Regions from separate parts of the Novilysobacter longmucuonensis genome, predicted to be linked through region 1. Evidence: predicted binding sites of a transcription regulator. Region 1 holds the regulator's gene; each other region holds the start of a gene.
The links. The regulator FliA, encoded in region 1, starts transcription of late flagellar genes. The targets are predictions, from matches to a motif close to TAAAGTTTNNCNNNCNNNGGCCGATAA.
Positions count from the first base shown of each region.

Region 2: the regulator FliA is predicted to act here: its motif matches at 3,353-3,379, upstream of flgM (flagellar biosynthesis anti-sigma factor FlgM).
Region 3: the regulator FliA is predicted to act here: its motif matches at 2,157-2,183, upstream of ACJQWM_RS07990 (HD domain-containing phosphohydrolase).
Region 4: the regulator FliA is predicted to act here: its motif matches at 2,069-2,095, upstream of ACJQWM_RS11895 (flagellin).

Region 1 covers NZ_JBJMAW010000025.1:9,198-15,131, reverse strand. The annotation lists partial or broken gene ACJQWM_RS14030 (Hpt domain-containing protein) at 1-385, opposite strand, end outside; gene ACJQWM_RS14025 (protein phosphatase CheZ) at 389-1,027, opposite strand; gene cheY (chemotaxis response regulator CheY) at 1,024-1,416, opposite strand; gene ACJQWM_RS14015 (RNA polymerase sigma factor FliA) at 1,643-2,401, opposite strand; gene ACJQWM_RS14010 (MinD/ParA family protein) at 2,398-3,288, opposite strand; gene flhF (flagellar biosynthesis GTPase FlhF) at 3,272-4,987, opposite strand; gene flhA (flagellar biosynthesis protein FlhA) at 5,146-5,934, opposite strand, start outside.
Region 2 covers NZ_JBJMAW010000014.1:5,038-10,971, reverse strand. The annotation lists gene flgC (flagellar basal body rod protein FlgC) at 1-298, opposite strand, end outside; gene flgB (flagellar basal body rod protein FlgB) at 312-692, opposite strand; gene ACJQWM_RS11835 (chemotaxis protein CheV) at 887-1,819, opposite strand; gene ACJQWM_RS11830 (hypothetical protein) at 1,977-2,249, shown strand; gene flgA (flagellar basal body P-ring formation chaperone FlgA) at 2,623-3,288, shown strand; gene flgM (flagellar biosynthesis anti-sigma factor FlgM) at 3,410-3,721, shown strand; gene ACJQWM_RS11815 (flagellar protein FlgN) at 3,718-4,071, shown strand; gene ACJQWM_RS11810 (sensor histidine kinase) at 4,068-5,330, shown strand; gene ACJQWM_RS11805 (hypothetical protein) at 5,306-5,455, opposite strand.
Region 3 covers NZ_JBJMAW010000006.1:72,809-78,742, reverse strand. The annotation lists one part of gene prfB (peptide chain release factor 2) at 1-405, shown strand, start outside; gene lysS (lysine--tRNA ligase) at 618-2,135, shown strand; gene ACJQWM_RS07990 (HD domain-containing phosphohydrolase) at 2,271-3,329, shown strand; gene ACJQWM_RS07985 (ATP-binding protein) at 3,334-5,535, shown strand; gene ACJQWM_RS07980 (crotonase/enoyl-CoA hydratase family protein) at 5,564-5,934, opposite strand, start outside.
Region 4 covers NZ_JBJMAW010000014.1:17,877-23,810, reverse strand. The annotation lists gene fliD (flagellar filament capping protein FliD) at 1-533, opposite strand, end outside; gene ACJQWM_RS11895 (flagellin) at 779-1,969, opposite strand; gene flgL (flagellar hook-associated protein FlgL) at 2,250-3,452, opposite strand; gene flgK (flagellar hook-associated protein FlgK) at 3,682-5,553, opposite strand; gene flgJ (flagellar assembly peptidoglycan hydrolase FlgJ) at 5,565-5,934, opposite strand, start outside.

The DNA of each region.
Region 1 (5,934 bases):
CGGCACGCAGGCTGGCCAGCAGCAGCTCCGGTACCGGCGCCGGCTCGCTGTCGGCGGCGATGCAGTCGAGCATGTCCACCAGCAGGTCGAGCGCCTGCTGGGCGCCGTCGAACGCGACCGGATCGAGCGGCACCCGGCCGCTGCGGGCCGCGTCGAAGCGGTCCTCCACCGCGTGACAGATCGTCACCATCGGCTTGAAATCCAGGAAGCCGGCGCCGCCCTTGATGGTGTGAAAGCCGCGGAACACCGCGTTGAGGCACTCGCGGTCGTCGGGCGCGTGTTCCAGGGTGACCATCTGCTCGCCGAGCTGGTCGAGGATCTCACGCGCCTCGACCAGGAAGTCGCTGCGGATGTCGGAACCCTGGTCCTCGAAGGCGGCGCTCATGCGCTACAGCCCCAGCGAGGACAGCAGCTGGTTGGCGTCGTCCTGGGTGGCCGGGGCCGGGTCGAGGCCCTCGACCGCCGGGCCGTGCCCGCGCGTGGACAGCTGCAGCGGCTTGTTGTCCTGCGGCGTGGCGTACTCGCCAAGGCCGACGTGCACCGCGCGCACCAGCTCGACTACGCGCAAAATGATCTGGCCGGTGAGGTCCTGGTAGCCCTGCGCGGCGGTTATTTCCGACAGCCGCGAGCGGATGCCGGCGAGCGCCTGCTGCTGCGCCTCGTCCTGCCCGGGGGGCAGTTGCCGCAGCAAGGCGCCGCATTCGTCGATCAGGTCCAGCGTGCGCAGGCTCGCGCCTTCGGTCAGGGTGACCACGTGTTCCAGTCGGGCACAGGCATCGGGCAGCGAGCTCCCATGTGCGCTGCCGGTGCCGTCGCCGAGGGCTTGCTCGAGCTCGCGCGCGAGCCTCGCCAGGCCCTGCACGAACGGCTGGGTACGCCACTGGATGAGCTCGTCGACGTTGGTCCGCCAGCTGGCGTGGTCCTCGTGCTCCAGTGCCCACAGCGCCGCATGCAGGCGCTTGGTGATGAGCTGGCGGTCCTCTGGGCCGAGGGCGTCGCTCGGGCCGGGGCCGGAGCCCTGACTCACGCGGCCGTCTCCAGGCGCTCGAAGATCTTGCCGAGCTTGTCGCCGAGCGTGCCGGCGGTGAAGGGTTTGATTACGTAACCGTTCACCCCGGCCTGCGCGGCCTCGATGATCTGTTCGCGCTTGGCTTCGGCGGTGACCATCAGCACCGGGATCTTCGACAGCGCGGCATCGCCGCGGATCGCCTTGAGCAGGTCGATGCCCGGCATGCCGGGCATGTTCCAGTCGGTGATCACCAGATCGAACGGGCCCTTGTGCAGCTCGACCAGCGCGCTGTTGCCGTCGTCGGCCTCGGTGGTGTTGAAGAAACCTAGATCGTTGAGCAGGTTCTTGACGATGCGGCGCATCGTCGAGAAGTCGTCAACGATCAGGATGCGGATGTTCTTGTCCATAGGGGGCTCGCGTTTGTCTTCTCGGGTGCTATCGGCGGGTGGACGGAATTCTTGAAGGGCGCTGGTGCGGGGAAGAAAGGGCGTTGGCCCGCAAAGGACGCGAAAGACGCAAAAAGGAAAGTGAGAAGAAAGAGGAGTAAGGAGGTAAGGAAGAGCGAGCCGCTTCTCCTTACCTCCTCACCTCCTTGCTTTCTTTTGCGTGCTTTGCGGACCAACCGCTCTCGCCCTAATCATCGTTCTCGGCCTCGTCGCGCCACTCGCCCAGGCGCGCGCGCAGGCGCAGCATGGCCTGGCCGTGGATCTGGCAGACCCGCGACTCACTGATCGACAGCACCGCGCCGATCTCGCGCAGGTTGAGTTCCTGTTCGTAGTACAGCGACAGCACCAGTTGCTCGCGCTCGGGCAGGTCGCCGATCGCGCCGCCGAGCGCCTCGCGGAACTCGTCGTGCTCGAACGCGCGCGCCGGCGTGGCGGTGCCGCGGGCGGCCAGGCGCGGCTCGCCGTCGTGCTCCTCGGCGTGCGCATCGAAGCTGATGAGCTGGCCGCGCGCCGCGTCCTCGAGCATGCGATGGTATTCGGGCAGCGACACGCCCAGCGCGGTCGCGACCTCCTGCGTGGTTGCGGCGCGGCCGGCCTTCTGTTCGATTTCGCGGGTGGCGGCGACCACGTCGCGGTAGCGGCGGTGGACCGAGCGCGGCACCCAGTCGCCGCGGCGGATCTCGTCGATCATCGCGCCGCGGATGCGGATCGAGGCGTAGGTCTCGAACGCCGCACCTTGATCCGCCTGGAAGTTGCGGGCGGCGTCGATCAACCCGAGCATGCCGGCTTGGATCAGGTCGTCGACCTCCACGCTGGACGGCAGGCGCGCGGCGAGGTGATGGGCGATGCGCCGCACCAGTTCGCCGTGGCGCTCGACGATGTCGGCGGCGGCGCCAGGCTGGCTCGAGCGCTGGTTCGACCGATAGGCAGCGGCCGCGACGTTCATGCCGCCGCACTGCGCGATGGCGGGGTCACCATGCGCTCCATGAAGAACTCGACGTGGCCGCGCGGACCCTGCGGGCTCTGCCACTGGCCGGCGCGGCGCGCGATGTCGCGGAACGCCAGCGCCGATGGGCTCGAGGGGAACGCCTCGACCACCGCCTCCTGGCGCTGGATCGAGCGGCGCAGCCACTCATCGCGCGGGATCGCACCGAGGTAGTTGAGGGTGATGTCCAGGAAGCGCGAGGTGACGCGTTCGAGCTTGTCGAACAGCTGCCGGCCCTCGGCCGGGTGCTGCACCTGGTTGGCGAGTACCTGGATCCGGTTGACCCCGCGGTCGCGGCTGAGCACCTTGATCAGGGCGTAGGCATCGGTGACCGAGGCCGGTTCGTCGCAGACCACCACGATCACGTCCTGCGCGGCCTGGCAGAAGGTCAGCACGCCGTCGGCGATCCCCGCGGCGTTGTCCACCACCATCGTGTCGATCGGCAGTTCGAGTTGGCTGAAGGCGTGCACCAGGCCGATGTGCTGCTGCGGCACCAGTTCGGTCATGTGGCGCTTGCCCGAGGCGGCTGGCACCACCCAGAGCCCGCGCGGGCCCTCGAGCAGGGTGTCGTGCAGCTCGCAGCGGCCGGCGAACACGTCGGCCAGGGTGAAGCGCGGCGACAGACCGAGCATCACATCGACGTTGGCCAGGCCCAGGTCGGTGTCGAGCAGCAGCGTGCGCTGGCCGGCATTGACCAGCGCCATCGCCAGGTTGACCGAGACGCTGGTCTTGCCGACGCCGCCCTTGCCGCTGGCCACGGAGATGACCCGCACCGGTGCCGCGGCAGGCTGCGGACCCGTCGGGGCGGCGACTTCGACTTGCTTGATCGGCTCAGCTCGCGACGACATGACGATCCTCGTTGGCAAGGGGGTGGGCAGGGTGGGCATCGGGACAATCGGCAGCACGGCGCAATTTCTCCAGTTGCAGGACCAGGCGCGACGCATCGGCGGTGTCCAGGTCGGCCGGCACCTGCTGTCCGTCGGTGGTGTAGATCAGCTTGAGGTCGTGGCGGACTGCGACCGACAGGGCGGCGCCGAGGCGGCCGGTCTCGTCGAGCTTGGTCAGCACCACGCCCTCCGGCGCGGCGAGGCGATAGCGCCGCACCACCTCGCCCAGGTCGTAGGGGTTGGCGTTGGCCGGCAGCACCAGCAGGCTGCGCAGGCGCTGGTTGGCGCGCAGCCAAGTGATCTGGCTGAGCAGGGCGAGATCGCGCACCGCGTAACCGGCGGTATCGACCAGAACCAGCGGGTAGTCGGCCAGCTGCTCCAGCGCCCTGGGCAGGCCCTCGGGGCCGGACGCCTCGCACACGGTGATGCCGAGCGTGCGGCCGTGGGCCTGCAGTTGTTCGCGGGCGCCGGCGCGCTCGACGTCGGTGGTGACCAGAGCCACGTCGCGGGCGCGGTGGCGTTGCGCATAGCGGGCGGCGAGCTTGGCCAGCGTGGTGGTCTTGCCGGCGCCGGTCGGGCCGATCAGTGCGATCACGCCGCCCTCGTCGATCGGCTCGCTGCGCGAGACGGTCAGCATGCGGGCGAGCTCGGCCAGCATCGGCGCGCGGGTCTTGGCCGGGTCTAGCTGCGGGTCGAGCTTGGCCGCGATGGCCTGTGCGAGGTTCTCGTCGCAACCGTAGCCGAGCAGGGTGTCGTAGGCGGCGGCGCGCGCCGGCGAACCGCGCAGGCGCTCGACCGCGAACTGGCCCATCTCGCGCTCGATCAGCTGGCGCATGTTGGCCAGTTCGTCGCGCATCGCGGCGATGCCGGGATCGAGGTCGCGGCCGCCGACGCTGCGCAGGTGCCGGGTGTCATGCCCGGCATCGTGTTCAGCGTGGCGTTCGGGCGGTTCGGCCATCGGCTCCAGCTGCAGTTCGGGCTTCGGGGCGGCCGGCGATGGAAGCTTGGTCGCCGCTAGCGGGTTCGGTACCGCGTCGGCGTCGGTCTGCGCAGGCAGTGCCGGCGCTGTCTGCGCGGTGTCCGCGGCGACTGCAGTCGGCGTCACCGGCGCTGACGTTGGCGCCGGAGCCAGCGCCGCCATCATTTCGTCGAAGCGGGCGGTGGAGGGCGGCGGGCTTGCGGCTGGCGGGGGTGTGCTGGGCTGCGGCGCGGCCGGGGCGGAGGTCAGCTCGGCCAGGGTCGGGGTGCGGTCGGCGGCAGGCGCGGACGCGCTCGGCTCGCCGCCGAGGCGGAATACCGCACGGGCGCGGGTCGCCAAGGTCTCGCGCACCGGCGGTGGCGCGGCGGTGGGCTTGGTGGCGGCTGGCTTGGCAGGGGCCGGCTGGGCGGCGGCCTGCGCAGGTTCCGCGCTCGCCACCATCGCGGGGGGCGAGCTCGCTGGCATCGCGTCCAGCACCTTCGGCTTCAGCGGCTCCAGTCGCGGCGCGGCGGCGCGCAGTGCCTGCTGTACCAGGGCTTCGTCGTAGTCGGTGGCGGCGACGATCTCGATCCCGCCCTCGACCGGTCGGTTCGACAGGATCACCGCATCGGCGCCCTGCTCGTCGCGCACCATGCGCAGGCCGGTGCGCATGTCGGGGGCGGTGAAGCGTTTGATTCTCATGGGGTTGCTCCTTCGGAGCCGGGACCGGGGACCCGGGGCAGGGGACCCGGGAAAGCGGGGTGCGTCGACGCTGGGCGCGACGCAATCGACTGGCCTTGGTAAATCTGTTGCATCTCGCTTTTGCTCCTAAAGATTCTCCGGGTCCCCGGGCCCGGCTTTCACCCCACCGACCCCACCAGCCGCAGCCGCTTGTCCTCCGGTACCTCGCCGTAGGCCAGTACCGACAGGGCCGGTACGCTGTGGCGCACGAGGCGGGCGATCGTTGCGCGGATCCCGGCGGGGACCAGCAGCACCGCGGGTTCGCCGCGGCCTTCCTGGCGGGTGACGCACTCGCTGAGGTTCTGGTGCAGTCGCTCGGCCAATCCGGGCTCCATCGCGGCGCCTGAGCCGCTGACCGAGTCCTGCAATACCCGTTCCAGCGCCGGCGCCAGGGTGTAGACCGGCAGCTCGGCATTGAGGCCGTTGAGTTCCTGCACGATGAAGCGCCCCAGGGCGGTGCGCACCGCGGCGGTGAGCGTCGCCGGGTCCTGGGTGCTGGCGCCGTGTTCCAGCAGCGTCTCGACGATCTGGCGCATCTGCCGCACCGGCACGCGCTCGACCAGCAGCGACTGCAGCACCCGCACCACCACCGACAGCGGCAGCAGCTTGGGTGTCAAATCCTCGACGAGCTTGGGTGCGGATTTCCCGACACTGGCCAGCAGCTGCTGCACCTCCTCAAAGCCGAGCAACTCGGAGGCGCGCTCGTTGACCAGGTGCGACAGGTGGGTGGCGACCACGGTGGCCGCATCGACCACGGTGTAGCCGAGCGACTCGGCATGCGCGCGCTGGCTGGGCTGGATCCACACCGCGTCCAGCCCGAAAGCCGGGTCCTTGCCCGGCAGTCCGTCCAGCGGTCCGAACACGCGGCCGGGGTCGAGCGCGAGTTCGCGGTCCGGGTGCAGCTCGCC
Region 2 (5,934 bases), on a different contig from region 1:
CCGGATCGATCGCCGGGGCGTAGACGTAGCCCTCGCCGTCGGCCAGCGGGTGCCCGGGCTCGTAGCGCTTGATAGGCGCGGCGGTGCTCTCGGTGACCTCGGTCACCTGCACCCCGGACAGCTCGGGCTTGCCCGCGACTGCCTCGGCCGAGAACACCGGCTGCTTGGCGCGGAACACCGCGTCGGGATCGCCTGATACCGAGTCGGCGTTGGCCAGGTTGCTGGCGATGGTGCTCAGGCGCACCGATTGCGCCTGCATCGCCGAACCGGCGACGTTGAAGATGGGCAGGTTGCTCATGCGGTCGTCTCCCTTACTGGCCCGTTATGGCGGTCAGCATCCCGCGCACCTTCGCTTCGACGAACGACATCGAGGCGCGGTATTCGAGTGCGGCCTGGGCGAAGGCGGCGTGCTCGCGATCACCATCGACGGTGTTGCCGTCCATGCTGGGCTGGCTGGCGGGGCGCTCGTAGCGCGCGCCGCTGGCTGCCGCGGTGATCGCATCGGTGCCCGCACCGCTGCCGGCCACGGGCTGCATCGCCGCTCGCAGGGCACTGTTGAAGTCGAGGTCCTGCGCCTTGTAGCCGGGCGTGTCGGCGTTGGCGAGGTTGGACGCCAGCAGCTGCATGCGCTGCTCGCGCAGCGCCAGCGCCGTGCCATGGACGCCAAGAAACGAGGAAGTTGGCTCGGTCATCGCCCCTCCGGGGTGCGTGTTCCCCCGAACCGAGGCAAGCGGCGTGCCACGCCGTCTTCAGCCCTCCCCTTCAAGGGGAGGGTTGGGTGGGGATGGGGTGGCTCTGCGCCAGACCGCAGCCGCCAGGCCAACCCATCCCCATCCCGGCTCTCCCCTTGAAGGGGAAGGAGCAAAGCTGCTTTGGAAACAGCCGCTTACGCGGCCATCTGCAACGCGTTAATGCGCGAGGTGATGCGCTGCGCAAGCTCGTGCTCGGAGTACTTGGCGACAAAGTCGTCGGCGCCGACGCGCTCGACCATCGCGTGGTTGAACACCCCCGACAGGGAGGTGTGCAGCAGCACGTAGAGGCCGCGCAGGGCCGGATGGCGACGGATTTCCGTCGTCAGCGTGTAGCCGTCCATCGCCGGCATCTCGATATCGGAAATCACCATGGCGTAGCGCTCGGTCGGCGCGCGGCCGCTTTCGGCCAGTTGCTGCAGGTGCTCCAGTGCCTGGCGACCGTCCGACAGCAAGGTGGCATGCAGCCCGAGTTGCTCGAGCACCTGGCGGATCTGGTTGCGCGCCACGCGCGAGTCGTCGACCACCAGCACCTCGCGCGCCGCACCGCCGTGCGCCAGCGGCATGATCGCGCCGGCCTCGCTCCTGCGCGGTACCGCCTCGGCCAGCACGCTCTCCACGTCGACCAGCTGGATCAGTTCACCGTTGTGGCGGGTGACGCCGGTGAGGTAGTTGCAGTCGCCGCCCAGGTCCGGCGGCGGATGGATGTCCTCGACCGCGATATTGACGATGCGCTCGACCCCCGACACCAGGAAGCCCTGCACGGTGCGGTTGAACTCGGTCACCACCAGGTAGCGCGGTTCCGGGCCGTCGTCCGGGCTGCCGTGGCCGATCGCCCGGGCCAGGTCCAGCACCGCCACGGTCCGCCCGCGCACATCGGCCGCGCCACGGAAGGCGGCGGACAGCTGCGGCAGGGTGAACAGCGGCGGGCGCGGGATGACTTCCTGCACCTTGAATACATTGACGCCAAAAAGCTGACGCGTGCCCAGCCGGAACAGCAGCAAGGCCAGCCGGTTGTGGCCGGCCAGCCGGGTGCGTTGGTCGATTCGGTCCAGCAGGTCGCGGCTCATGGCGATGTTGTCGGCCGTGGCCGGCGCTTCTTGAGCGGCACGGGCGGCCGCTGGATCGGCATTGCTTTTGCCCTTGCCCCGACGTTGATCTTGACGTTGACCTTGCGATGCCAATCAACCATTTCGTCGCTCCACAGACCCCGAAGGGGCGGCGGCCATGGATGGCCGCCGTTTTCCGACCGAGGCAGGATGCCGAGTCGGAAAATCCCCGCGTCGCCCGCACGGCGAGGTGTTTGAAGTGTCGAGGAAGGGCCTTTCTTTGGTTACTTTCTTTGGCCCTTCAAAGAAAGTGACTCGCCTTCAGGCGAAAGCATTTGATCTTTGCCTGTCTACCGCCAGCGGATGTTTTTGGAAGTTGCGACGCGACGAGATCATGATCAAGATCAAGGTCAAGAGCTTCCGCCTGAAGGCGGGTCACTTTCTTTGCTGACCCAAAGAAAGTAACCAAAGAAAGGGTCCTCCTCGACACACCTCCCGTGCGGGCATGGAGTAGCGCGGGGATTTTTCGACTCGCCATCCATGGCTCGGTCGAAAAACGGCGCACATCCATGTGCGCCGCCCCTTCGGGGTCTGTGGAGTGACGAGGTGGCTAGGTTTACGCGGCAACGGCAAGGCAAAGGCAAAGGCAAGGCAAGGCAAGGCAAGGCAAGGGCAAAGGCAAGGGCAAGGGCACCGGAAGAGCAAGTGCAGAAGGGCGACCGCGGGGGCTCCAGCGCGGCGAGGGCCCTACGCGGGACCGGCAAAGCGCCCCGCGGCACATGACTTGCTTGTCCACGACGGAACAAGTGCCAAGGAGCGTCCGCGTGCCCCATCGATCACCACCCGCCTGGCTGGCGGCCTTGCTGCTGCTCGCGAGTGCGTCGTCGGCCGCAGGGACGGCCATCACCGAGCCCGACGCGATCCGCCAGGCCGCCCTCGCCGCGCTCGGCGCCGAAGGCACGGGCTCAGAGGCCACCGTCGACCCGGCGCTGCGGATGGCACGATGCGGCCAGCCGCTGCAGGCGGTGCCAACCAGCCCGCGCACGGTCGAGGTGCGCTGCGATGATGCGCCCGGCTGGCGGCTGTACGTGCCGGTGCGCCTGCGGCGCGAGGCCGATGTGGTAGTGCTCAAAACCCCGGCCCGCGCCGGTGTGCCGATCACTGCCGACCAGTTGGCGGTGCAGCGCCGCGACATGAGCGGCGAGGGGGCCGGCTTCAGCGATCCGGCCCAGCTGATCGGCCGGCTGCCGCGCTTGAGCCTGCCGCGCGGCGCGGCGCTGACCGAGGCCGACCTGGCTACCGGTGCGCTGCTGCGCCGTGGCGACCCGGTCGTGCTGGTCTCGCGTGCGGGCGGGGTCGAGGTGCGCGTGGCCGGTCGCGCGCTTGGCAAGGCCACTCCGGGCGGCACCGTCTCGGTGGAGAACATCGGCTCGCGCCGGGTGGTCCGCGGCCGGCTCATCGAGGAGGGTGTGGTCGAGGTCACCCGTTGAGCCGGCAGGCATGCGCCGTGGGCGGCGGCGCAGGACCGATTCGTGCGGTCGTTCACAAATCCACTAAAGTTCCGCCCGGCCCCGCCGTTAGCGTGGTCGACCGAGTAATCAGGAGCGTGCGATGACCAGCAAGATCGACGGCGGCGTGCCGCCACCGCGGCCAGCCGAGCTTGGCAATCCCGCCGCGGCCGCCCGGTCCGGCGAGGACCGCTCGCAGCCGGTGGCCGCCGCCACGCCGGCCGACAACATGCGCCTCACCGGCGAGGCCGCCGGCCTGCAGGCGCTGGAGCGCGAGCTCGGCGCCGCCCCGGCGGGGCTCGACCAGGCCCGCGTCGACGAGATCAAGGGTGCGATCGCCGACGGCAGTTACCGCGTCGACGCCCAGGAAATCGCCACGCGCATGCTGGCCTTCGAGAACGACCTGACCCGATGAACGCCGTGACGGACCAGGCTGCGGTCCCTCCGCTGGAGGCGCTCGAACGTGCCTTGCAGGAAGAACGCCGCGCCCTGCTCGAGCACGATGTCGACGCGCTGCTCAGCTCGACCCAGGCCAAGCTGGTCGCCTTGCGCGAGGTCGAGTCGCAACCGCTGGGCAATGAGGCCACCGCACGCGTCTCCGCCCTGAGCGAACTCAACCGCGCCAACAGCGTGCTGCTCGCGCGGCGCCGCCGCGAAGTCACCTGGGCCCTGCGTCACCTGGGCCGCGTCGACGCCACGGGCGTGTACGATGCCGGTGGACAAGCGGGCACCCGCCCGCAGGCGCGCTGTCTCGGAGTGGGATGAACGAACAACAGCCTGGTCACTCAGGCGATCGCCCGAACACGGCCTGGAGCGACGACCTGCTCTGGGCGCTGGCCGTGGCCGACACCGCGGCGTTGCTGCTCGATGGCGACGGCGCACTGACCCATGCCAACACCGCCGCGCAGGTGCTCGCCGCGCGCCTGCACCCGGATGACCCGACAGCCGAACCCGCTGCGCTGCTGGCGTGCGTGCCGGACCGCGCCTGGGACGCCGCCGGCGTCGACGGCCGCTGGATCGGCGAGGTCGCCACCGCGCAGCCCGGACTGGTGCTGGAGATCAAGGTCTTCAGCGGTCTCCAGGGCGGCACCCATCGTGGGCTGGTGGTGATGAGCGACGTCTCCGCGCGCGCCGCCCGCGAGCGAGAGCTGCAGCGCCGGCACGACGAACTGCAGCAGACCTACAGCCGCCTGGCCGGCGCCCAGGAGCAGCTGCTGCAGTCGGAGAAAATGGCCTCCATCGGCCAGCTCGCCGCCGGCGTCGCGCACGAGATCAACAACCCGATCGGCTACGTGCACTCCAACCTGGGCACGCTGCAGGAGTATGTCGGCGCATTGTTCGCGCTGCTCGATGGCTACGCCGCGGCGCTGCAGTCCGACGACCCTGCCGCGCAGCGCGCGGCGCTGCAGAACACGCGCAACCGGCTGGATATCGACTTCATCGCCCGCGACCTGCCGCAGTTGCTGTCCGAGTCGCGCGAGGGCATCGAGCGGGTCATCAAGATCGTGCAGGATCTCAAGGATTTCTCCCACGTCGGCCGAGGCGAGCCGATGCGCCCCTCGGACCTGCGCAAGGGGTTGGAATCGACGCTCAACATCGTCTGGAACGATCTCAAGTACAAGGTGCGCGTGGAGAAGCATTACGGCGAGTTGCCGCTGGTCGAGTGCCATCTGTCGGAGATCAACCAGGTGTTCATGAACCTGCTGATCAACGCCGGCCAGGCGATCGCCGAGCGCGGCTCGATCGTGCTGGCTACCGGCAGCGAGGACGGCGAGGCCTGGATCAGCATTGCCGACACCGGGTGCGGCATCCCCGACGAAACCCTTCAGCGCATCTTCGATCCGTTCTACACGACCAAGCCGGTCGGCCGCGGCACCGGCCTGGGCCTGGCGATCGCATACCGCATCGTCGCCAAGCACCACGGCCGCATCGAGGTCGCCAGCCAGCCCGGTGCCGGCAGCACGTTCCGAATAGTGCTGCCGCTGGTGCAGCCGCCGCCTCAGACCGAGGCGCCCGCGCCGTAGTGCCGAGCTTGCTCGGCAGCCTCCAGCACGCGTAGTGCCGAGTTCCCGATCCCGATCCTGATCGAAACCGAGTCGTTGCCGTTGCCGGTGATGTTGATGTTGATGTTCAACGCCAACCGATCCACGTCGTCACTCCACAGACCCGAAGGGCGGCGGGCATGGATGCCCGCCGTTTTTCGACCGAGCCACGGATGGCGAGTCGAAAAATCCCCGCGCCACTGCACGCCCGCACGGGAGGGGTGTCGGGGAGAGCCCTTTCTTTGGTTACTTTCTTTGGGCTTGTCAAAGAAAGCGACCCGCCTTCAGGCGGAAGCTCTTGATCTTGAAGTTGATCTTGAAGTTGATCTTGATCTGATCACGCCGCGCTCTTCGGCGCTGAGGTGCGCGTAGTGCTGGCCCATTGCAAGTTCTCTTTGCCAAGTGATGCACTTGAGCTTAGAGACCGCCAACCAAAGAAGGGCCCTTCCTCGACACTTCAAACACCTCGCCGTGCGGGCGACGCCGGGATTTTCCGACTCGGCATCCTGCCTCGGTCGGAAAACGGCGGCCATCCATGGCCGCCGCCCCTTCGGGGTCTGTGGGGTGGCGAGGTGGGTTGATTGGT
Region 3 (5,934 bases), on a different contig from region 1:
GACGTGTACCGCTCCTCCGGTGCCGGCGGCCAGCACGTCAACAAGACCGAATCGGCCGTGCGCATCACCCACGTGCCCACCAACATAGTGGTGGCCTGCCAGAACGGACGCAGCCAGCACGCCAACCGCGACACCGCGATGAAGATGCTGGCCGCCAAGCTGTACGAGCTCGAGATCCAGAAGCGCAACGCCGAGCGCGACGCGCTGGAGGCGACCAAATCCGACATCGGTTGGGGCAGCCAGATCCGCAACTACGTGCTCGACCAGAGCCGGATCAAGGACCTGCGCACCGGCGTCGAACGCAGCGATACGCAGAAGGTGCTCGATGGCGATCTTGACGAGTTCGTCGAGGCGAGTCTGAAAGCCGGCCTCGAAGTCGGCTCGAAACGCAGCGACGCAACGTAATTCCCTCCTCCGTGGGAGCGGCTTCAGCCGCGATCGGATCGACGATCGCCCGCGCCGGTTCCAGATAGCCGCTCCTACAAAAGCCCCAAGCCAGCCGCCATGTGGTTTCCTGTAGGAGCGGCTTCAGCCGCGATCGGATGATCGGTCGCCCGCTCCGGTTCCCGATCGCGGCTGAAGCCGCTCCTACATACGTCCACGCCATCGACACGACCATGACCGACACCCCGATTCCGACGCCCCACGACGAAAACAAGCTGATCGCCGAGCGTCGCGCCAAACTCACCGCGCTGCGCGGGCAGGGCATCGCCTACCCGAACGACTTCCGCCGCGGCGATTTCGCCGGCGATCTGCAGGCCGAATATGCCGACGCCGAGCAGTGGACGGCCGAGGCGCTGGACGCGCGGTCGCACCGCGTCGCCGTCGCCGGCCGCATCCTGCTGAAGCGGGTGATGGGCAAGGCCAGCTTCGTGCAGGTGCAGGACGAGTCCGGTCGGCTGCAGCTGTTCCTCCAGGCTAATGCGCTGGACGATACCTACGAGGCGTTCAAGGGCTGGGATGTCGGCGACATCGTCGGCGCCGAGGGCGTGCTCACGCGCACCCGCACCGGCGAGTTGTCGGTCAGGGTCGAGGCCTTGCGCCTGCTGACCAAATCGTTGCGCCCGTTGCCGGACAAGTTCCATGGGCTGGCCGATGTGGAGCAGCGCTATCGCCAGCGCTACGTCGACCTGATCGTCTCGTCCGAGGCGCGCGAGGTATTCGTCAAGCGCAGCAGGATCATCCGGGCGATGCGCGAATGGCTCGACAGTCGGCGCTTCCTCGAAGTCGAGACGCCGATGATGCATTACATCCCTGGCGGCGCCGCGGCCAAGCCCTTCGTGACCCACCACAACGCGCTCGACCTGGAGTTGTACCTGCGCGTCGCGCCGGAGCTGTACCTCAAGCGCCTGGTCGTGGGCGGACTTGAGCGGGTTTACGAGATCAACCGCAACTTCCGCAACGAGGGCGTGTCGACCCGGCACAACCCCGAATTCACCATGCTCGAGTTGTACGAGGCCTACGCCACGTACACCGAGATCATGGACCTGACCGAAGGGGTGATCCGCGACATCGCCCAGTCGGTGCTCGGTACCACCTCGCTGGAGTGGGAGGGTCAGCGGATCGATCTTGGCCCCGCGTTCCGGCGCTGGTCGATGACCGATGCGGTGCTGGAACACAATCCGGAGATCCAGCGCGCGCAACTGCGCGACCTTGAGGCGATGCGCGGCCATTGCGAGCGACTGGGCATCCCGGTCAGGAAGGGCTACGGCTGGGGCAAGCTACTGCTGGAGATTTTCGAAAAGACTGTCGAGGACACGCTGATCCAGCCGACATTCATCACGGACCATCCGGTCGAGGTCAGTCCGCTGGCGCGCGCGTGCGATCGCGACCCGGAGCTGACCGACCGTTTCGAGCTGTTCATCGGCGGCAAGGAGCTGGCGAACGGCTTCTCCGAGCTCAACGACCCCGAGGACCAGGCCGCGCGCTTTCAGGCCCAGGTCGATGCGAAGGAGGGCGGCGACGACGAGGCGATGCACTTCGATGCCGACTACATCCGTGCGCTCGAGGTCGGCCTGGCGCCGACCGGCGGGCTGGGGATCGGCATCGACCGGTTGGTGATGCTGATGACCGACTCGGCCTCGATCCGTGACGTGTTGTTGTTCCCTTACATGCGTCCCGAGGCGCATCCCTGAGACGAGGGACACATTTCATGCCAAAGGATTGGCCGCCCTGGCCGCTATCGAAAATGGTGGCTGTCAGAACAGCGCCCGCGGGGTATGCTCGAATTCGTTGCCACCACGGCGGTGGCGTAAACAGCAGGTGCTGGCATGAACGTAGTCATCGTCGATGACCAGACTTCAGCGCGCACGATGCTGCGCCACATCATCGAGGACATCGGGCCGGAACTGGCGGTGCACGATTTCGGCGAGTCCGAAACCGGCCTGGCCTGGTGCGAATCCCACCAGCCCGACCTGCTGCTGCTCGATTACCGGATGCCGGGGATCGATGGGCTCGAGTTCGCGCGCCGGTTCCGCCGCCGGCCGCTGCATCGCGACATCCCGATCATCCTGGTGACCGTGGTCGGTGACGAACCGGTACGCCAGGCCGCACTCGATGCCGGCGTGATCGATTTCCTGGTCAAGCCGGTGCGCCCCCGCGAGTTGCGGGCGAGGTGCCGCAACCTGCTGCAGCTGCGCCAGCAATCCGAAAGCGTCAAGCAGCGGGCGCTGTCGCTCGAGCAGCGCCTGCTGTCGAGCATGCACGAGGTCGAGGAGCGCGAGCGCGAGACGCTCTCGCGGCTGGCCCGCGCGATTGAATATCGCGACACCGGCACCAGCGTGTACCTGGAGCGCATGACGCGCGTGGCGGGCCTGATCGCCGAGCATCTGGGCCTGTTCGAGGACGAGGTGCGGATGATCGAGCTGGCCGCCCCGCTGCACGATATCGGCAAGATCGCGATCCCCGACGCAGTGCTGATGAAGCCGGGCCCGCTGACGGCCGAGGAGACCGCGATCATGCGACGGCATCCGCGGATCGGGCACGAGCTGCTCGATGGCAGCCAGAACCGCTTCGTGCAGGCGGGGGCGCTCATCGCGTTGCGCCACCACGAGCGCTACGACGGCAGCGGTTATCCCGATGGCCTGGCCGGCGAGGACATCCCGCTGGAAGCGCGGATCGTGGCGGTGGCGGATGTGTTCGACGCGCTGATCTCGCCGCGGCCCTACAAGCCTGCGTGGGACCTGGAGGCGACCCTGGATTACCTCTACGCCCAGCGCGGACGCCTGTTCGACCCGCGCTGCGTCGATGCCCTGGTGCGCAGCCGTGCACGTCTGGAGGACATCTGCGCGCGCTATTCCGCTGGATCGGTCCGTCCTGGGCTGGAGTAAGCCGATGAGCACTCTGCGTTCGTGGCTGGAAGCACGACTGTCGCATCGCCCAGATAGCGAGCATGCGCAGAACTTCATCCGCCTCGCCATCACCGGCCTGTTCTCGATTTACATGGGCTGGCGCTATTTCGACCAGGGGGTGGCGGGCGCGCTGCCGGTCACCGGCCTGATCCTGCTCGGTGAGTTGCTGGTGTCGCTGTGCCTTTTCGCAGCGATCCTGTTGCGTCCAGGCGTATCGCACGTGCGTCGCTGGATTGGCATGTTGACCGATTACGCCGCGATGGGCGCGATCCTCTGCATCGAAGGAGGACCCGCCTCACCGCTGTATGCCGTCTACCTGTGGGTCACCATCGGCAACGGCATGCGGTACGGCAGCGGCTACCTGCGCGCCGCCACGGCCCTGGCGACGCTTTCGTTTCTGGTGGCAATCCTGATCACGCCTTATTGGCAGGCCAACCCGCACCTGGCATGGGGCCTCCTGATCGGTCTGGCCGCGGTACCGCTCTATTTCGACTCGCTGCTCAACGCGTTGACCCATGCCGTGGAAGAGTCACGGCGCGCCAACCTGGCCAAAAGCCACTTCTTGGCCAACATGAGCCACGAGTTCCGCACTCCGCTCAACGGCCTGGCCGGCATGTCCGAGCTGTTGGCCACCACGCGCCTGGATTCGGAACAGCGCGACTGCGTCAATACCATCCAGGCTTCCACCCGCAGTCTCCTCGCGCTGGTCGAGGACGTCCTGGACATCTCCGCGATCGAGGCCGGCAAGCTCAAGCTGCACCCGGTGGAGTTCTCGCCGCGCGAGCTGGTCGAGGGCGTGAATCTGATCCTTCAGCCGCAGGCGCGGGCCAAGCAGTTGCGTTACGAATCCGCGGTTGCGCAGGACGTGCCGCAGAACCTGCGTGGTGATCTCGTACATCTTCGCCAGGTGCTGATCAATCTGGCCGGAAATGCAGTCAAGTTCACCGACCAGGGGTCGGTGCGGCTGGAGGTGGAGGTCGTTGGCGAATCCAGCGCGGCTGTGCGGCTGCGTTTCACCTTCACCGACACCGGCATCGGCGTTCCGGAGGCGTTGAGAAGCCGTTTGTTCGAGGCGTTCGAGCAGGCCGATGTCAGCCTGGCCCGGCGCTATGGCGGTACAGGGCTGGGCACCACGATCGCCAAGGGCCTGACCGAGGCGATGGGCGGCAGCATCGGCTTCGAGAGCACGGAACAGCATGGCAGCCGGTTCTGGGTCGAGTTGCCATTCGACCGCATCGCGGCCAAGCCGTTGGAGACCCCGGCGAGCGTTGCTACACCCGCCGCCGATGTGCTGGATATCGAGGCGGAGGACGGTCAGGGTCGGGAAAATGTCATCGCATTTTCAAACCCGTTCCTGCGTCACCGCGCCCGCGTTCGCAGCCTGTCGATCCTGGTGGCCGACGATCACGCGGCCAACCGCATGGTGATCCAGCGGTTGCTGCAGAAGGCCGGCCACCGAGTCACCTGCGTAGACGGTGGCGAGAGCGTCCTGGAGCTACTGGCGACCACCGACTACGACGCGGTCGTGGCAGACTTGCACATGCCCAGCGTGAGCGGGCTCGACATGCTCCGCCAGTTGCGGATCATGGAAGCCGGCGGCGGTAGGCGGACGCCGGTCATCGTTTTCAGCGCCGATGTCACCCCCGCGTCGATCCTGGCCTGCGAGAAGGCCGGTGCGCGGGCGTTTCTGCCAAAGCCGGTATCGGCCGCGCGGCTGCTCGACACGATTGGTGACATCGCTGCCAATGGGCTGATGGGCAACGTGGAAGCGCCGATGGCGACGGCCCGTGATGTTCTGCTCCTCAGCGACGGCGTGTTCGACGGAAGTGTGCTGGACGAATTGTGCGCTTTGGGAATCGGTGGGGCGTTTGAAAGGGAGTTCACCGCCCAGTGCTTGCGTGATGCCGAGGCCTGCATCGAGACGCTGGCCCAGGCCGGGGAGCGCAATGACTGGGAACGAGCGCGGGAGCAGGCCCATGCGCTCAAAGGGGTTGCCAGCAACCTCGGTCTGATCAAGCTCGCCGCTGTCAGCGGAGAATTGATGCGTCTGCCGGATTGGCAGGTCGCCCGCGAGTGGCGCTCGCGGCTGGACGGCTTGAACGAGCGCCTCGTCCAGGGACGGGCGGCACTCGATGGGCGCGAACGCATGCGCGACGCTCGCAACGAAAGCGAGCGCTCCCCCTGAGGCAGCAGTTGCGGCCGCGGTTCCTGCGTCAAACGGTATCGCCACCCGCACGGCGCACCTGGGCACGGACCAGCCGGTCCATGGTGCGCAGCGATTTCTCACCGAGCTTCAGCGCGGTCTCGACCCAGATCTCGGTGATCTGCATCATCTCCTGCAGGGTCACCGCCTGGGCGATTTCACGCACCTGGTGCATGGCCGCACGCGCGTGCGGAATGCGGCGGTTGGCGCGGATGACCTCCTCGACCGCCTGCACGCCCTGGCCCTTCGGCACGAGCACGTCGACCAGGCCCATGCGGTGCAGCTCCTCGCTGCTGAACAGGTTGCCTTCCAGCATGATCTTTTCGGCTTGGCGTGGCGCGATGCGCTTGCACAGAAACGAGTACGCGCCCATCCCTGGAA
Region 4 (5,934 bases), on a different contig from region 1:
CCCAGCACCAGGTGCGCGCCGTCATCGGCGTTGACGATGCTCGCGGTCACGCCCTTGCCGGCGGCGGCGGCGTTGATCGCATCGCGGATGCCGGCCAGGGTGTTGTTGGTCTCGTCGATGACCACATCGAGCGTGGTCTCGCCACTGGTCAGGGTGAGCGTGCCGGTGCCGACCACGGTCTGGCTGTCGGTGTAGGCGGTGGAGGACAGCTTGTCCGCAGTCGCCAGCGCCAGCACCTCGACCTGGTAGGTCCCCAGCGCGGCGCCGGCGGTGGCGCTGGCGCCGAAGCCGGCATCCGCGCCGACGCTGGTCTTGCGTGCATTTGCGGCGTCGCCCGAGGACAGTTTCTCCACCGCGCTGCGCAATGCGTCGAATGCGCTGCGCAGGGTGCCGATCGCGGAGATCTCCGCGTTGAGGCGGCGCTCGCTGCGGTCGATCCGACCGGCGGCCGGGGCGCGCTCGGCGGCGACCAGTTGCTGGACGATGGAGGCGACGTCGAGGCCGCTGCCGATACCGCCGGCGCTGATGCTCATCGTGTGGTCCGCCTGTCGTCGTATCCCGTGCGGGCCGTGCGGTGGCGATCGAGCTGCGCTGTGCTGTCAGTCGGGTCGGTCACGGTGGGCTCGGCGGGAATGGAGTAGGGGGTGGTGCGGTAGTGCGGTGACTGGTGCTGCGGGTATGTGCTGGTTGTCCTTTGAAGCAAGGCGCGGCCGGGCCGCGCTTGCCGTGTCGCAAGGTGCGGCCGGAGCCGCACCTTGCATCTTTAATGCCGCTGCCTTTAACGCAGCAGGCTGAGCACGTTCTGCGGTGCCTGGTTGGCCTGGGCCAGCATCGCGGTACCGGCCTGCTGCAGGATCTGGTTGCGGGTCAGCTGCGCGGTCTCGGCGGCGAAGTCGGCGTCCTGGATGCGGCTGCGGGCGGCCGAGAGGTTCTCCGAGTTCGAGCCGAGGTTGGCCACCACCGAGGTGAAGCGGTTCTGCACCGCGCCCATGTCGGCGCGGGCGGTGTTGATCGCGCTCAGTGCCCCGTCCATCGCCAGCATCGCGGCATCGGCGCCTTCGGCGGTGGAGATGTCCAGGCTGTCGAAGCCGGTCTGTGCGGTGCCGGCAACCACGGTCTCGGTAGCGGCCGTGGTGGCGAACGTCAGGCCGGTCGCGGATTCGGTGGCAGCCTCGTTGGCCGTCGCGCCGGCGATGACGATGCCGTCCTCGCTGGTCGAGGTCAGCGTAATCACGCCGGTGGTGGCATTGGCCGCTGCAGACACGCCGGTGTCACCGGTCACGCCATTGATTGCGGCTGCGACCGCAGCGCCTTGCGCCGCTGCGTCCACGCCACCGGTGACCGCACCGACGTCGACGCCGTTGATGGTCAGGTCGCCTGCGGCCAGATTGGAATTCGCCGTCGGGGCAACGCCGGTAACGGAGGCAGCGAAGGTGCTTGTGTCGACCGAAGTCCAGGTGCCCAGCGCAACCGAGGAGGCATCGACAATGCCTGCGACGTTGATCGTCTCGCCCTGATTGGCGCCGACCTGGAAGGTCTGGTTCTCGAACGAGCCGTCGAGCAGCTTGACGCCGTTGAACGCAGTCTGGCCGGCGACGCGGTTGATCTCGGCCTTGAGCTGCTGGGCTTCCTTGTTCAGGGCCTCGCGGTCGGTGGCGGAGTTGGTGGCGTTGCGCGACTGCACGGCCAGCTCACGGATGCGCTGCAGGTTGTTACCGATCTCGCCCATCGCGCCTTCGGCGGTCTGCGACAGCGAGATGCCGTCGTTGGCGTTGCGCGCGGCCTGGTCCATGCCGCGGATCTGGGTGGTGAAGCGCTCGGAGATGGCCAGGCCGGCGGCGTCGTCCTTGGCGCTGTTGATGCGCAGGCCCGAGGACAGGCGCTGCAGGCTGGTCGCCAGGTCGCCACCGGTCGTGGACAGGTTGCGCTGCGCGTTGAGCGACATGATGTTGGAGTTGATGACTTGCATGGATGCGGTCTCCTGGAAGTTGGTATCCGGCGGCGACGAGAGCCTGGGCCGGCGTTCGCAGGGTGTTGGCCGGGATGGCCCTCGCCGCTGCTGTGAGGGATAACGGCAGCCACTTGTCAAGCTTTAATTCTTATTTGCGGGGGTGGTCTTCCTGCGGCGTTGCCCGTTGTCCGCCTGGACTTCCTTCGGTTGTAGGAGCGCCCCATGGGCGCGATGCTCTTGGTGCCGACGAAGCAGAAGCATCGCGCCCATGGGGCGCTCCTACACGATCTCCGGCTGGTTAGCCCAGTCGGTCGAACAGCGACAGGCTCTGCACGCGCACGATCGTGCGCTGCGCGGCCTCCAGCGCGGTGGCGTGCAGGGCAAGTTGAGTGGCGGCCTTCGCGTAATCGACGTCGCGCAGTTGCGAGAGCGTGGCCGACAGCGACACCTCGTCGGCGCCGCGGGTATCGCTGGCCGAGTCCAGCGAGGCCAGCCGCGCGCCGGTCCCGGCGCGCAGCGACAGCATGTGGTCCTGCGCGGTGCCCAGGTCGGCGATCGAGCCGCTGATGGCGTTGTCGCGGCGGGCGCGCTCGGCCGCGGTCGCGGCGGGCGCCTCCAGCGCGTCGGCCAGGGCCTTGACGCTGGCGAACACATCACGGGTCGGGGCGCGTTCGACGGTGAAGGCGTCGCCGGCCGCGGGCGCGCCGGTCAGGGTGATCCGGGCGCCGCCGGCGTCGATCGACTCGCCGCTCTGCCAGGTGCCGGTGGCAAGCTCGGTGCCGCCGGCGTCTAGCACCCGGTAGCTGTCGGCGGCGGTGAACTCCACCCGCAGGGTGGCGCCGTTCCAGGCGGTTTGATCGGTGATCGCGGTCGACTGCAGCACGCCGCTGCCGGTGTTGCCGGTGGCGGCGCTGCCGAAGACCTGGCCGTCGCCGGTGCGCACCCGCATGAACACGTCGCTGCCGGCGTCGGTGTCTGCCACGGCCAGCCCGGCGGCGACATCGACCAGGTTCTGGCCATCGTCGCCGGCGTAGGTCACGCCGCCGTCGCTGTTGGAGAATGGCGTTACGCCGTCGCGCGAGCCGGCGAACAATTGCCAGCCGTTGCCGTCGTCGCGATTGGCGATCGCCACCAGCCCGCCGTGCAGCTCGCGCAGTTCGGCGGCGAGCAGGGCGCGGTCGGTCGGCGACAGGGCGGCGTTGTTGGCCTGGATCGCCAGCTCGCGCGCACGCCGCAGGCTGTCGCCGGCGTCCTCCAGCGCACCTTCCTGCAGGCGCAGGCGGTGCTCGAGCAGGCCGCTGTTGCGGTCGTACTGTTCCAGCGCGGCGACCGCGTGGTCCAGCCGCTGCGCATTGGCGGCGGCGGCGGGGTCGTCGGCGGCGCGGTTGATGCGCGTGCCGCTGATCATCTCCTGCTGGGTGCGGGCGAGTTCCTGCTGGCGTTGCAACAACCCGTTCAGGCCCTGCGCGTGCAGGCCGGCGGTGGAGATTCTGAGGTTCATGGCTGCACTCCCGGCGCAAGCCGTAGGCTGGATTCGAGCGCACGGGCGGTCAATACGCGCACCGTTATTCCCGCCGTCATTCCCGCGGACGCGGGAACCCAGTGGCTTCGCTCGCCGTGGCAAGCGAGGCGGTCCGGATTTCGCGTACAAGTCGCTGGGTTCCCGCGTTCGCGGGAATGACGAGCCAAGGCGCGGAAACGATGGGCAATAGAAGCAAGGCCGAAGTCATTCATCGCCGCACCGCCCCGAGCAGAGTCTGGAACATGGTGTCGGCGGTGCTGATGATCTGCGCGGCGGCCTGGTAGGCCTGCTGGTAGCGCAGCAGGTTGGCGGCCTCCTCGTCGAGGTTCACGCCGGACACCGATTCGCGTTCGGCGATCACCTGCTGGTGAATCGCGCCCTGCGCGTCGAGGGTGAGGTCGGCGTGGCGCGCTTCGCTGCCGATCCGGCCGGTGAGGTTGGCCAGTCCCGCGGTGAGGCCGACGGTGCCGCCCGACAGTACGCCGCGTTCGTCCAGCGCGGCCAGCTCGCGCATGTTGCCGTTGTCGGACGAGCGCGGCGGCGTGCGTTGCAGGTTGAAGCTGTCGCCGGCCGCCGGCGTGCCCTGCAGCGCCAGCGACCAGCCGGCGCCGGCGATCGGGCTGCCGGGCGTGTAGGCGACCGGGCTGCCGCCGTTGATCGTGTACTGGCCGGCATCGATGAACTCGATCGTCGCGCCGGTGAAGGAGGCGAACGCGTCCGGGTCGGTGACGCGCGCCGCGCCGGTGGAGGCACCGCCGAGGTTCGCCGTGTCGGCACTGGCCTGCAGCGGGCGCGCCGCGGCGATGCCGAGCGGGTCCTGCAGCGCGACCTGCAGCCCGCCGGCCGCGCCGGCGGTGGGCCGCAGCGAGAAACGGTCGCCATTGGCGGGCGCGCCGCCGACCACCACTTCGACCCCGTCGATCAGCAGCGGATCGGCGGCGCTGCCGGTGCCGCTCAGCGCGACCGGTTCGCCGCTGTCGGCCCGGGTCGCGCTCCAGCTGCCGCCGTCGAAACGCAGCACCAGGTCGTGGCCCTTGAGCGCGCCGGGGTCGCCGAAGCTGGCCGAGAGCGTTGCGCTGCCGGTGTTGTCGGCGTGGCGGTCGATCCGCGGCGCCGGCAGCGAGAAGAAATCCGCGCCCGGCTGGCCGTTGTAGTCGACGCCGGCGTTCTGGGTGGCGTTGAAGGTCGCGGCAAACGCCACCGCGATCCGGCCGATCTCGGCGCGCGCCGGGTCGAGCACCCGGCCGCGGAATTCGAGCAGCCCGCCGACCTCGCCCGAAACGCTGGTGGCCGGCAGCCGCACCGGTCCGGCGCCGCTTTCCACGGCCAGTTGCACCCGGTCGGGGCGGTACGGGTCGTTGACCGTGCTCAGCGCCATCGCGCGATTGCCCAGCACCAGCGCCTGGCCGCCGGCGGTGAATACGTTCATCGCGCCGTCGTCCTGCTCAATGGTCTCGGCACCGACCAGGCTGGCGAGCTTGTCGATGCGCAGCGCGCGCTGGTCGAGCAGGTCCGGGGTCGCGTTGCTGCCGGCGGCAGTAATGTTCTTGTTGAGCCCGGCGATCTCGCTGGCCAGCCGGTTGGCCTCGCCGACGCGCGCGGTGATGCGTTCGTCGACCTCGTCCTCCATGTTCGCGAGCTGGCCATCCATCGAGCGCCAGCGCGAAGCGAGCTGCTCGCCCGAGCTCAGCACCTGGCCGCGCGTGACCGCCGAGGTGGGGTCGGCGACCACGCCTTCGGTGGCGGCGAAGAACGCCGACCACGGCGCCGACAGCCCGGTCGCCGGATCCGACACCAGCCCGTCGATGCGCGCCGAGAGCGAGGACATCTGCTGCAGCCGGCCGAGTTCGCCGCTGCTGTCGACCTGGCGCGCGAACACCAGGCCATCGGCCAGCCGCTGCAGGCGGGTGACGTCTACGCCGCCGCCGATGTGCTGGGTGCCTACGCCCTGGCCCGGCCGCGATGTCAGTTCCACCCGCTGGCGGCTGTAGCCTGGGGTCGCGGCGTTGGCGACGTTGTTGCCTACCGTCGACAGCGCGCGCTGGAACGCGAGCAGGGCGGAGCTTCCGGTGGAGAGCATGTCACCCATGGTCAGCCTCGAATGGTCGGGTCGGGCAGCGCGGCATGCGCGTGCTCATATTTTTCATCCAGCGCGCCGAGTGCGCGTTGGAGAGTCGGCCCATTGGCGATCGCCGAGATCTTGGCCGCGTAGGACGGGTCGGTGGCGTAGCCGGCCTGCTGCAGTGCCGAGGCGAAGCGGCCGGTATCGTTGCCAGCGGCGAGCGCGCCGGCGTAGCGCTCGTTGCGCATCAGCTGGGCGTAGTCGGCGAAGCTGTCGTGGATCGAGCCGTAGGCGCGGAAATCGGTGCGCTCGTTGCGACGCACGCCGCCGACGAATTCATGGGTGGCGGAATTCACTCGCTCACCGCTCCAGCGTGATCCGGTCTTGATGCCGAAAAGA